One region of the Stutzerimonas stutzeri genome, then DNA from elsewhere that is predicted to be linked to it. Evidence: predicted binding sites of a transcription regulator. Region 1 holds the regulator's gene; each other region holds the start of a gene.

Region 1 (3,207 bases):
TTTCCCGGGCAATCAGGCTTTCGAACACGGTCTGGGAGTCGAGATCGATGAGGTCTTGGGCGATCACCTTGGCGATCTGTTCCAGGACGCGTTTTTTGCTACCGCCCGGGACGTCCACAAGGGAACGTCCGGGGGTGAGGATGTTTTCGAGTCGGATCATATTGGAGTCAGCGGGTGACAGCGCCCTGTGTGTGGTCTAGCTGCTTCTCCTTGTGCTTGATCAACTGGCGATCAAGCTTGTCGACCAGAAGGTCGACCGCAGCGTACATGTCTTCATGATCGGCAATGGCCACCACTTCGCGGCCGGCGACGTGCAGAGTTGCTTCGGCTTTCTGCTTGAGCTTCTCGACCTGCAGAATCACCTGAACACTGATGATGCGGTCGAAGTGGCGAGCAAGCCGGTCGAACTTCTCCTCGATGTAGTCACGCAGGGCGTCTGTTACTTCCAGATGAACACCGCTGATGTTGACTTGCATACTGCTATCTCCTTTGCCTTGTGCGAAGAGCAGGTTGGTAGGCCTGCCGCCGGGGCAGTTCGACCAGGGGCCGATCACAGCAAACGCTTGCGCTCGCTGGACGGTGCGATACCGAGTGACTCGCGGTACTTCGCAACTGTGCGGCGGGCCACCTGGATGCCCTGCGCCTCCAGTAAACCAGCGATCTTGCTGTCGCTCAACGGCTTTTTCTGGTTTTCCGCGGCGACCAGCTTCTTGATGATCGCGCGGATCGCGGTGGACGAACATTCGCCGCCTTCAGCCGTACTGACGTGGCTGGAGAAGAAATATTTGAGTTCGTAGATGCCCCGCGGCGTGTGCATGTATTTCTGCGTGGTTACGCGAGAAATTGTCGATTCGTGCATCCCCACCGCTTCGGCAATATCGTGCAGGACCAGCGGCTTCATTGCCTCGTCACCATGTTCCAGGAAAGCGCGCTGATGCTCGACGATCTGGGTGGCGACCTTCATCAGGGTTTCGTTGCGGCTGAGCAGACTTTTGATGAACCAGCGCGCCTCCTGCAACTGATTGCGCATGAAGGTGTTGTCTGCGCTGGAGTCGGCGCGTTTAACGAAACCGGCGTACTGCGCATTGACCCGCAGGCGCGGCATGGCTTCCTGGTTCAGTTCGACCAGCCAGCGATCGTTGTGCTTGCGCACGATCACGTCGGGGACCACGTATTCTGGTTCGCTCGCCTCGATCTGCGAGCCCGGGCGAGGATTCAGACTCTGGATCAGCTCGATGACCTGGCGCAGCTCGTCTTCCTTGAGCTTCATGCGGCGCATCAGCAGGTTGTAGTCGCGGCCGCCAAGGATATCCAGGTATTCGCCGACCAAGCGCTGGGCCTCGCACAGCCATGGCGTTCGGTCGGGTAACTGGCGCAGTTGCAGGAGCAGGCATTCACGCAGGTCGCGGGCACCGATGCCGGCCGGCTCGAACTGCTGGATGCGCCGCAAGACGACCTCAACCTCGTCGAGTTCGACTTCCAGCTCCGGGTCGAACGAGTCGACGATCTCCTGCAGGGTCTCCTCGAGATAGCCCTGGTCGTTGATGCAGTCGATCAGCGTGGTAGCGATCAATCGATCGGTGTCGCTCATTGGCGCAAGGTTGAGTTGCCACAGGAGGTGGCTCTGCAGGCTGATGCCGCTCGATGTACGGCTGGTGAAGTCCCACTCGTCGTCATCGTTGCTGGGCAGGCTGCTGGCGCTGGTCTGGTAGATGTCTTCCCAGGCCGTGTCGACCGGAAGCTCGCTAGGAATGCGCTCACCCCAGTCGCCGTCTTCCGCGCTCTCACCGCTGTGCGAGGGCTCCTCGTAGGTGCTTTCCTGGCTGCTGCTCTTCTCGATGCCGGTTTCGCCCGGCCGGTCAACGGCCTCGGCCATGGGATCGGAGCTGTCGAAGTCGTCGCCGTCTTCTTCACGCTCAAGCATGGGATTGGAATCCAGCGCCTCCTGGATCTCCTGCTGCAGATCGAGGGTGGATAACTGGAGGAGCCGTATGGCCTGTTGCAGCTGCGGTGTCATCGTCAGCTGCTGGCCCATCTTCAGGACTAGCGATGGTTTCATGGCAGAGGACTTCGAACCTTGTATGCCGGCGCAACCGCGCCCATTCCGACATGCCGCGCCCAGGGCGCCAGCGAAAGCAAATTATATGCCTGCCGACGAAGCCTTTGCCTAGAGCCGATTTGCCGAGCTGAGCAAAAAAACCGCCTCAGAGGCGGAATTCGTGGCCCAGATAGACTTCCTTGACCAGCTGGTTGCTGAGGATCGTCTGTGCATCGCCTTCGGCGATCAGTTGTCCGTCATTGACGATATAGGCGGTTTCGCAAATATCCAGCGTTTCACGGACATTGTGATCAGTGATCAGCACGCCGATGCCCTTGGCCTTGAGATGGTGAATGATCTGTTTGATATCGCCGACCGAGATCGGGTCAACCCCGGCGAAGGGTTCATCGAGCAGGATGAACTTCGGCGCTGTGGCCAGCGCGCGGGCGATTTCCACTCGGCGACGCTCACCACCGGACAGGCTCATGCCGAGGCTGTCGCGGATATGGTTGATGTGAAATTCCTGCAGCAGGCCTTCCAGCGCCTGTTGGCGGCCGCTGCGATCCAAGTCCTTGCGTGTCTCGAGAATGGCCATGATGTTGTCGGCAACCGAGAGTTTGCGAAAGATCGACGCTTCCTGCGGCAGGTAACCGATGCCGGCGCGCGCGCGGCCGTGCATCGGCAGGTGGGTGACGTCGTTCTGATCGATCAGCACGCGTCCCTGATCGGCGTTTACCAGCCCGACGATCATGTAGAAGCAGGTGGTCTTGCCGGCACCGTTCGGGCCGAGCAGGCCGACGATCTGCCCGCTCTCGATGGACAGGCTGACATCGCGCACGACCTGACGGCTTTTGTAGCTCTTGGCCAGATGCTGGGCTTTGAGGACGGCCATTACTGCGGCTGCTCCGCGGCCTGGTCGCGTTTGCGCGGCTGGATGACCATGTCGACGCGTGGTCGCGGCGTGGTGACGTCTGCGTTGCTGGCGCGGCCGGCATTTACGATCTGGCGGCGGGTGTCATAGACAATCTTCTCGCCTTCGAAGGTGTTGCCCTCCTGAACGACCTTGGCCTGGTCGATCAGCACGATTCGCTCGTTGGCAGCGAAGTACTGGATGGTCAGGCCATAAGCCTTGACGATTTCCTTGTCTGCCGCTGGTTTCTGCTCGTAAT
Region 2 (3,207 bases), 960 kb from region 1:
GAGCAGGGCATTGCAGCCACCGCAGCCGGTGGCCGCCTTGGTTGCCGCCTTGAGTTCGCCGAGATCGGTGACGCCGGCGTCGACCTGGCAGCACACCGCGCCCTTGCTGACGTTGTGGCAGGAACAGATGGTTGCGCTGGCTGGCAGCGCGTCCGGGCCAAGGGTCGGAGCGCCCTCGGTCTGCGGCAGTATCAGCGCGGACGGGTCGGCCGGCAGCTTGATGCCGTTCTGCGCGTACTGCAGCAAGGTGTCGTAATAGCTGTTGTCACCGACCAGCACCGCGCCGAGCACAGTCTTGCCGTCGGCCGAGACCACCAGGCGGCGGTAGCTGGCGCTGGCCTCGTCGATGAAGCGGTAGCTGCGCGCGCCCGGCGTGGCACCGTGGGCATCGCCGATGGAACCGACGTCGACGCCGAGCAGCTTGAGCTTGGTCGACATGTCGGCGCCGTAGAAGGGCTCGTGCGGCTCGTCGGCCAGCTGCGCGGCGGCACTGCGCGCCATGCTATAGCCCGGTGCCACAAGGCCGAACACGCTGCCGTTCCAGCTGGCGCACTCGCCGATGGCGAAGATCGCCGGGTCAGAGGTGCGGCATTCGCTATCGATCACGATGCCGCCGCGCGGGGCGATGTCCAGCTCTGCAGCGCGGCCAAGGGCATCCTGCGGGCGGATGCCGGCGGAAAACACGATCAGGTCGGTTTCGAGGAATTCGCCGTCGGTGAAGTTCATCCGCCAGGCGTAATCCTCACCGGCGACGATCTCCTGGGTGGCGCGCGACAGATGCACGCCAACGCCGAGCGACTCGATACGCGCCTTCAGCGCCGCGCCGCCTTCGTCGTCCAGCTGAACCGGCATCAGGCGCGGGGCGAACTCGACCACGTGGGCTTCAAGCCCCAGGGACTTCAGCGCGTTGGCTGCTTCCAGGCCGAGCAGGCCACCACCGACCACGACGCCACGCGTGGCGTTGGTGGCGGCAGCGCGGATGGCGTCGAGATCATCGAGGGTGCGGTAGACCAGTCGCGCGCTGCCTTCGGCACCGGTGATCGGTGGCACGAAGGGGTAGGAGCCGGTGGCAAGGATCAGCTGGTCGTACGGCTGACGGCCAGCGCTGGTGACGACTTCCTTGCGCTCGCGGTCGATGCCCAGCACCTGCACGCCCAGATGGGTGTAGACGCCGTGGCTGGCATAGTAATCAGCCTCGCACATGGCCAGCGACTCGGCATCGCGGCCGCCGAAATACTCGGACAGGTGCACGCGGTCGTAGGCGCGCTGGCGCTCCTCGCCGAATACGTGCAGCTCGTAGCGGGTGAGGGCGCCGCGCTCGATCAGCTGTTCGATGCAATGGTGACCGACCATGCCGTTGCCGACGATGACCAGTTTTTCGTGCGTGAGCGGAGTGACGGTAGAACTCATGGCCTTTCCTCAGTCGAGCTGCTGCGGCACGTGGCCGGCAAAACGCAAAAAGGCGCCTGGAGCTGGTATCAGCTCCAGGCGCCTTTGCCTGGTAATTAGTGGTGTGTGGGGTGGTCGGTCAGGCCTCGTTGCCTGCTACACCCGGTCCCGCGCCTGTTGGCTTGACGGTCTCCGCTGACCGTCTGGGACGCCCTGCCGCGAGGCGGCAGGTGTTGCCAGGGTGATTGCAGGTTGTATGCCAGCTTGTCCACTAGCGTGGATTTGCGGCTGTAAGTCGCGCGATTGCGCGGCGTTACGCGGTGTTGGTTGCCTGGACGCTGAGCAAATCAGCCTCCGTAACTGCGAGCTGAGCGCGGCAGGCTTGAACCAGAACAGTGCGGCGGTGCAATCGCGCTCCCCGCTTTGGGGCGATCAAGCCCCGCGGCAGGGAAGGAAATGCCTCTGCATCAGGCGCCAAACGCCGCGCGGAGCAATTCGGGCAGTGCCTCGCCGGCGGGCAGGGCGAGCAGGTGTTCGCGAACGCCACTCGTAGCCTCGCCCTGTGGATTGATATGCACCACGGTGGCACCGGCCTCCAATGCCAGATGTGGTACCTGAGCCGCGGGATAGACCACACCGGAGGTGCCGACCGACAGCAGCAGGTCGCATTCGCCGGCTGCCTGGAACGCCGCGTTCAGCGCAGCGGCCGGCAGGTTCTCACCGAACCAGACCACCCCAGGGCGCAGCCGTCCGCCGCAATGGCTGCAGCGGGGCGGTTCCACACGGCGGCCGCCTTCGGGCTCGTCGGCAGCCGGCAGCGGATCGGTCGGCACGCGGGCGCAGGCGAAGCAGCGCGGCTGATGCAGGCTGCCGTGCAGGTGGATCACGTCCTGGCTGCCGGCGCGTTCGTGCAGGTCATCGACGTTCTGCGTGATCAGCGTCAGCTGCGGTACATGGCGCGCCAGTTCGGCGATGGCCAGATGGGCGGGATTGGGCTGAGCCTGGAGCACGCGCATCCGTCGCCATTCGTACCAGCCCCAGACCAGTGCCGGATCGCGGCGAAAGGCGTTCAGTGTGGCCAGCTCGGCTGGATCGAAACGCTCCCACAAGCCGGTGAGCGCGTCGCGAAAAGTCGGGATACCGCTCTCGGCAGAAACCCCGGCGCCGGTGAATACGACGACATGGCGCGCTGAACGCAACGTAGACAATAAAGAGTCGGGAATCACGAGCAGCTCCGTTCGATAGGGGTCCGGCTATCAATATCACCGTGCAGGCAGATTTTCCAAAGTCTGCCGCCGGGGCAAGCGGGCCATCCAGCATGCTCGCGTCGAATTTCTGACCGTCCGGCCGGCCGCTCGCGCCATCTGTCACCTACTTGACGGGGGTCAACGCCGTCGGCAGCGGCTCGCGGATGATGCCCGCTAAAGCGATATTCGATGCCGGGAGGCTCTTATGCTTGGCTCAGTGACCTGGGATGACGCCCTGGTACAACGCTACGGGCAGATTGGGCAACAACAATGCACGTATCCGTCTGCGGTCGATTTCACCGACCGAATTGCGCCGTTGGACCTGCTGCGCGCGCTGCGGCAAAGCCGCCGTGCCGGTCGCCCGTTGTCGATAGCCATCCACCAGCCCGGTGGCGTCGAACTGGCGCCAGGCGAGGCCGCGGACTATCAGCTACGTCTGGAGCGCGAGATCGAGCAGCTCGGTTGCCATGTCGGGCCGATGCAGCAGGTCCAGCAGCTGCGGCTGAGTGTCGGCAGCCTGGGAATCGAGGCGCTGCGAAGACTGGTGACGCAGCTCAAAGCGCGTTTCAAC
Region 3 (3,207 bases), 1.7 Mb from region 1:
TCCGCCACTGCAGCTGGGCGACTGGCGCAGCGAGCCGATTACCCTGCTGGTCCAGGAATCGTTGAAAAGCAGCGAAGGCGACCAGTTGGCACCGATCTTCATTGACGCCAGCGTCAACCAGGAAACCATCTACGTGCAGGCCCAGGTGATCCTCACGCTGCGCATCTACCATTCGGTTTCGCTTTACGACGACAGCACCCTGTCGCCGCTGCAGATGCCCGAAGCGCTGGTGGAGCGACTCGGTGAGCCACGTACCTATGAGAAGACCATCAATGGCATCCTTCATGGTGTCATCGAAGTGCGCTATGCCCTGTTTCCGCAGAAATCCGGCGAGCTGACGATCCCCGCCCAGCTGTTCAGCGCCACTACCGTGACCAACGGGAGTAACTCGGTATACGGCTCGCGCTCGGGTCGCTCGACTCAGGTCCGCTCGCCGAGCATCCCGCTGACGGTCAAGGCCAAGCCGGCAGACTATCCCGCTGATGCTCCCTGGCTGCCGGCACGCAGCCTGACGCTGGTGGAAGCCTGGAGCCCTGAGCCGGACCAGGCGCAAGCCGGCGAATCGCTCACCCGCAGCCTGTTGCTCAAGGCCGAAGGCTTGACCAGTACACAGCTGCCCGCCATCGGTTCCGCGCAAAGCGCAGAATTGCGCCGCTATCCGGACCAACCAAGCCTCGCAAACGAAGTCAGCGGTACCGGGCTGGTCGGTAGCCGTGAGCAGCGCGAAGCGCTGATTCCCACGCGCAGTGGCACGCTGCAGCTGCCTGCGCTGGAAGTGGTCTGGTGGAACACCGTTGAAGACCGGCTGGAACGCACCATCCTGGACGAACGCACCCTGACTGTTGCAGACAACCCGAATCTCGTGCCACCGCCTGCGGAGCAATCCGCCGTAGCGCCGGTGCCGGTCATGCAACAACCAGTTTGGCCTTGGCAGCTGAGCACCGCACTCTTTGCCCTCACCACCCTCGTCGGCTTCGGGCTGTGGTCACGTGCACGGCGACAGCCTGCGGTGCAACGCGCATTGCAACCCGGGCCGACCCCGCGCAGCCTGCTCGACGACCTGCGCCGCGCCTGCCAGGCCAATGATTCCCAGGCCACGCGCCAAGCGCTGGACGCCTGGGCACGGCAACAACCGGAGACGCTGGCGGACATGGCCGCCCGCTTCGTGCCGTTGTCCGATGCGCTGGACGACTTGAATGGCGCGCTGTACAGCGAAGCCGGGCAGCGCTGGCAAGGCGACGCCCTGTGGCAGGCGATCCAGGCACTGCCTCCGGCTGTTGGTCCTAGCGTCGAACAGGACAAGAGTGCCCTACCGCCGCTCTACCCTCGCTGATCGCCTGTGGCCTGGCTAACCATCGCTTGCCGACGCGGCGCGTATGTAGCGCGCTATGCACCATTTCCACGCTGGCATATCGCTTGCTTCAGGCTTGGCATAGACCACTCCTGAGCCGTCGCGGCACTCGTCGAGATCTGCACGCGCGCTTCGTAATCGAAAAGGCCAACACAGCATGACGGACTCCCCCTCGCCGCACCGCCACGACGCACTGGCCTGGGTTGCCGGCAGCGACGCACCGGAAAAGAGCTCGGTCAATCTCGGTTTTCTACCCCTCACGGACGCCGCATCACTGATCGTCGCGGCGACACAGGGCTTCGCGCAGCCATTCGGCCTGACGCTGAACCTGCAGCGGCAGAACTCCTGGTCGGCGCTGCGCGACAAGCTGATAGGCGGTGAACTGGACGCAGCCCACGGGTTGTACGGACTGATCTATGCCGTGCATCTGGGCATCGGTGGCAGCCCGGCGGTGGATATGGCAGTGCTCATGGGCCTTGCGCAAAACGGCCAGAGCATCAACCTGTCTGCCTCGCTGAAAGCCGCGGGCGTGACCGATCCGGAGGCGTTGCGCAACAGCGTGCGCCAAAGCGGTGCGCGACTGACCCTCGCGCACACCTTTCCCACCGGCACCCACGCAATGTGGCTGTACTACTGGCTCGCCGCCAATGGCATCCACCCCTTGCAGGATGTGCGAACGCTGGTGTTGCCGCCGTCGCAAATGGTGGCGCACCTGCGCGCCGAACGCATCGATGGCTTCTGCGCAGGCGAGCCATGGGGCGCCCAGGCGATCACCGAAGGCGTCGGTTTCACTCTGGCGACTAGTCAATCGATCTGGCCGGACCACCCCGAAAAGGTACTTGGCTGCACCCGTGCATTCGTCGAGCAATACCCAAACACAGCGCGTGCATTGGTAATGGCGGTACTCGAGGCAAGTCGTTTCATCGACCAGAGCCCGGAAAACCGCCGCAGCACAGCGCAGCTGATCGCCGGGCGGGAGTACATTGATGCACCGCTCGCGGCTATCGAGTCGCGCTTCCTCGGCACCTATCAGGACGGGCTAGGCAACGCCTGGAGCGACGAACACCCGCTGCGCTTTTTCGCTGACGGCGCCGCAAACATGCCTTATCTGTCAGACGGACTCTGGTTCATGACCCAGCTACGGCGTTGGGGTCTGCTGCGCCAGGACCCGGACTACCTGCAGGTAGCACAACAGGTTCAGCAGACCGAACTGTATCGACAGGCCGCCGAAGCGCTTGGCGTAGCCATGCCGGAGTCGACAATGCGCAGTGCCACACTCATGGACGGCAAGATCTGGGACGGCAGTGATCCGGCAGCCTATGCCCGCAGTTTCACGCTGCACGCCATGGCCGAGCAGGCCGTGGCGGCCACAGTTTGACAAGGGGGTCTGGCATGTTGCGCATCCTGCTGATCGACGACACCCCACGAAAGATCGGGCGCCTGAAAAGCGCGCTGATCGAGGCTGGCTTCGAAGTCATAGACGAGTCCGGCTTGAGCATAGACCTGCCCGAGCGCGTCGAGGCAATCTGCCCTGACGTGGTGCTGATCGATACCGATTCCCCCGGCCGCGATGTGCTGGAGCAAGTGGTGCTGGTAAGCCGCGACCAGCCACGGCCGATCGTCATGTTCACCGACGACAGCGACCCAGGTGCCATGCGCCAGGCCATCCGCGCTGGCGTCAGCGCCTACATCGTCGAAGGCATCCAGGCCCAGCGGCTCAAGCCGATCCTCGATGTGGCAATGGCGCGCTTCGAGACCGACCAGGCGATGCGTGCGCAATTGCAGGCCCGCGAGCAGCAGCTGGCTGAACGTAAACGCATTGAACTGGCCAAGGGGATGTTGATGAAGATGCGCGA
Region 4 (3,207 bases), 310 kb from region 1:
TCTCGGATATTGAAATGCCGGAAATGGATGGCTATACCCTGACTACCGAGGTGCGGCACGATCCACGCATGCATGGAATGCATATACTCCTGCATACTTCTCTTTCCGGTGTGTTCAATCAGAACATGGTGAAACGGGCAGGCGCGGATGATTTCCTCGCCAAGTTCCAGCCTGATGATCTCGCTGCCCGCGTGGCCGAGCGGATCAGGCAGGCGGATGCAAACTGAGGCTAGCTCCTCTCATGATGGTGAGGCTTTATTGGTGTCAGTTGATCTGGATTTCGAGCAGTTCCGGGTATTTCTTGAAAAGACGTGCGGCATTCTGCTGGGCAGTAATAAGCAGTATCTGGTCTCCAGCCGCCTCAATAAGCTGATGGAGCAGCAAGGCATCAAGACGCTTGGCGATCTGGTCAGGAAGATTCAGGCGCAACCGCGCAGCGGGTTACGCGAGTTGGTCGTGGATGCGATGACGACCAACGAAACGCTGTGGTTTCGCGATACCTATCCATTCGAGGTGCTCAAGAATCGGGTCCTGCCGGAAATGCTCAAGGCAGGCTCCGGCCAGCGTCTGCGGATCTGGTCGGCCGCGTGTTCGTCGGGGCAGGAGCCTTATTCGCTCTCGATGGCCATTGATGAGTTCGAGCGTAGCAGCCCAAGCCAGCCGAAAACGGGTGTCCAGATCGTCGCGACCGAGCTATCCGGGACGATGCTCGCGGCGTGTAAGGCAGCCGAATACGACAGTTTGGCGATTGCTCGCGGCCTGTCGGCTGATCGTCTGCAGCGTTATTTCGATGCCAAGGCACCGGGGCGTTGGGCAGTGAAGCCGCCGATTCGCTCTCGCGTCGAGTTCAGGGTTCAGAACCTACTCGACAGCTATGCGGCGTTGGGCAAGTTCGACATCGTTTTCTGTCGCAACGTACTGATCTATTTCTCTGCCGATGTAAAGAAGGACATCCTCAAGCGTATTCACGCGACTTTACGGCCGGGTGGGTACTTGTTCCTGGGTGCGTCCGAAGCGCTCAACGGTCTCCCCGAGTTGTACCAAATGGTCCAATGCAGTCCGGGGATCATCTACAAGGCGAAGTAGCGCTCGCCATTGCGGCAGAAAACCGTCGTGCAACGCGGCGGTCATGGCAGGAAAGCGGTAAAGACTTGCCGCTTTTGACGCGTTTGATTTCGGACGCCTCGTTAAAAACCTTAAGAAACAATGACTTGCTTTGTATGGCATGAGCTTTGCTGGGATATGCGCAAGCAGACTGTATCCGGCAGAGGGCCAGGTCATGAGCATCAGTTTCGACAATGCGTTTGGTATTCACGAGAAGGCGCTTGGCTTTCGCTCGCAGCGTGCGGAAGTGTTGGCCAACAATATCGCCAACGCCGATACGCCTAATTACAAAGCCCGTGATCTGGACTTCAGTAGCGTGCTGGCCGAACAGTCGGCTCGGGGCCAGGGCGGGTTCGGCATGAGTCGAACCAGTGATAAGCACATTGCGGTGGAGAGCCTGGAGATCGCCGACGCATCCCTGCGCTTCCGCACGGCAGTGCACCCATCGCTTGACCAGAACACTGTCGATCTGCAGATCGAACAATCCAACTACGCGAAGAACGCCGTCGACTTCCAGGCGAGCTTCACGTTGCTCAATAGCAAGTTCAAAGGGCTCATGAGCGCCCTGCGCGGTGAATAAAGGAGTACCCCATGTCTCTTAGCAGCGTATTCGACATTGCCGGTAGCGGCATGAGTGCCCAGAGCACCCGCCTGAACACCATTTCCAGCAACATCGCGAACGCCGAAACCGTGTCGTCCAGCGTGGACCAGACTTATCGTGCACGGCATCCGGTATTCGCTACGGTTTTTCAACAGGCCAATGGTCAGCCGGATCAGTCGTTGTTTGCCGGTCAGGAGAAGGCGGGGGTAGGCGTCCAGGTCTTGGGTGTGGTCGAGGACCAGAGCGAGCTTCAGGCGCGTTACGAGCCTAATCATCCGGCCGCCGATGAAGCGGGGTACGTGTACTACCCGAACGTGAACGTGGTGGAAGAAATGGCGGACATGATTTCAGCCAGTCGCGCATTCCAGACCAATGCCGAGCTGATGAATACCGCCAAGACCATGTTGCAGAAAGTGCTGACGCTGGGTCAGTGATTCATACGAGAGCACATTGATGAGCACTACAAACGGCGTCGGTGGTACCGGCACGGTACTCGACCAGTATCAGTTCGGTGATAACCGCGAGGTCAAGGGCAACGACCTCGGCAAGAACGAGTTTCTGGAGCTGCTGGTTGCCCAGTTGAACAACCAGAACCCGCTTGAGCCGCAGGGCAATGGCGAGTTCATCGGCCAGTTGGCGCAGTTCAGCACCGTTGAGGGTGTTGAAAAGCTCAACTCCAGCATGCAGACCATTTTGTCTGGCTACCAGTCTTCGCAAGCGCTACAGGCGTCGTCGCTGGTGGGCCGCAAGGTGATCGTGCCGGCGGACAAGGCGGTTGTGGATACCAGCGAAACCTTCAAGGCCAGCCTCGTTCTTCCGACGTCCAGCAGCAACGTGTTCGTCAACATCTACGACAGCACCGGCGCTGCGGTTGGTCGCGTCAACATGGGCCAGCAGGAAGCCGGGAATATTTCCTTCATGTGGGATGGCAAGGACTCCAGCGGCAATGTATTGCCGCCAGGCACGTACCGCTTCGAAGCGCAGGCGACCTATCAGGGAGAAACCAAAGGCCTGTACACCTTGCTGCCGGCAAACGTCGACAGCGTAACGCTTGGGCAGAACGGCGGTGAGCTGATGCTCAACCTTGCCGGTATCGGCAGCATCGGGCTTTCGAAAGTCCAGATCATCGGGCAATAACCGCCGCACTCTCGGCAAAGCAGCGATTCAATGTCCTTCAACATCGGTCTTAGCGGCCTGCGTGCCGCGAGCAAAGATCTCAACGTAACCGGCAATAACATTGCCAACGCCGGCACGGCCGGTTTCAAGCAGTCACGTGCGGAGTTTTCCGACGTGTATGCTGCATCCGTGCTGGGTACAGGCAAGAACCCTCAGGGCAGTGGTGTGCTGATGTCCAATATTTCCCAGCAGTTCAACCAGGGAAATATCAATTACACCCAGAATGCGCTGGATCTGGCCATCAACGGCAATGGTTTCTTCCAGGTCAGCAACAACGGCGCGGTGAGTTATACCCGTGCCGGTTATTTCGGCACCGACCGCGATGG

What was found. The regulator sigma-54, encoded in region 1, starts transcription at its own class of promoters, with help from an activator protein. The targets are predictions, from matches to a motif close to ANTGGCATNNANNTTGCTNT.
Region 2: a site for sigma-54 is predicted at 1,634-1,653, ahead of nirB (nitrite reductase large subunit NirB). Genes of this name have one in related genera too.
Region 3: a site for sigma-54 is predicted at 1,404-1,423, ahead of SM130_RS09150 (CmpA/NrtA family ABC transporter substrate-binding protein). Genes of this name have one in related genera too.
Region 4: a site for sigma-54 is predicted at 1,220-1,239, ahead of flgB (flagellar basal body rod protein FlgB). Genes of this name have one in related genera too.

The regions. Positions count from the first base shown of each region.
Region 1 covers NZ_CP139348.1:3,712,207-3,715,413, reverse strand. The annotation lists gene ptsN (PTS IIA-like nitrogen regulatory protein PtsN) at 1-160, opposite strand, end outside; gene hpf (ribosome hibernation-promoting factor, HPF/YfiA family) at 168-476, opposite strand; gene SM130_RS17125 (RNA polymerase factor sigma-54) at 551-2,059, opposite strand; gene lptB (LPS export ABC transporter ATP-binding protein) at 2,205-2,930, opposite strand; gene lptA (lipopolysaccharide transport periplasmic protein LptA) at 2,930-3,207, opposite strand, start outside.
Region 2 covers NZ_CP139348.1:2,747,272-2,750,478, reverse strand. The annotation lists gene nirB (nitrite reductase large subunit NirB) at 1-1,410, opposite strand, end outside; gene SM130_RS12400 (SIR2 family NAD-dependent protein deacylase) at 1,857-2,615, opposite strand; gene SM130_RS12395 (coproporphyrinogen III oxidase) at 2,842-3,207, shown strand, end outside.
Region 3 covers NZ_CP139348.1:1,971,762-1,974,968, reverse strand. The annotation lists gene SM130_RS09155 (BatD family protein) at 1-1,333, shown strand, start outside; gene SM130_RS09150 (CmpA/NrtA family ABC transporter substrate-binding protein) at 1,509-2,729, shown strand; gene SM130_RS09145 (ANTAR domain-containing response regulator) at 2,744-3,207, shown strand, end outside.
Region 4 covers NZ_CP139348.1:3,402,613-3,405,819, reverse strand. The annotation lists gene SM130_RS15475 (chemotaxis protein CheV) at 1-227, shown strand, start outside; gene cheR (protein-glutamate O-methyltransferase CheR) at 217-1,086, shown strand; gene flgB (flagellar basal body rod protein FlgB) at 1,280-1,684, shown strand; gene flgC (flagellar basal body rod protein FlgC) at 1,696-2,139, shown strand; gene flgD (flagellar hook assembly protein FlgD) at 2,159-2,842, shown strand; gene SM130_RS15450 (flagellar hook protein FlgE) at 2,873-3,207, shown strand, end outside.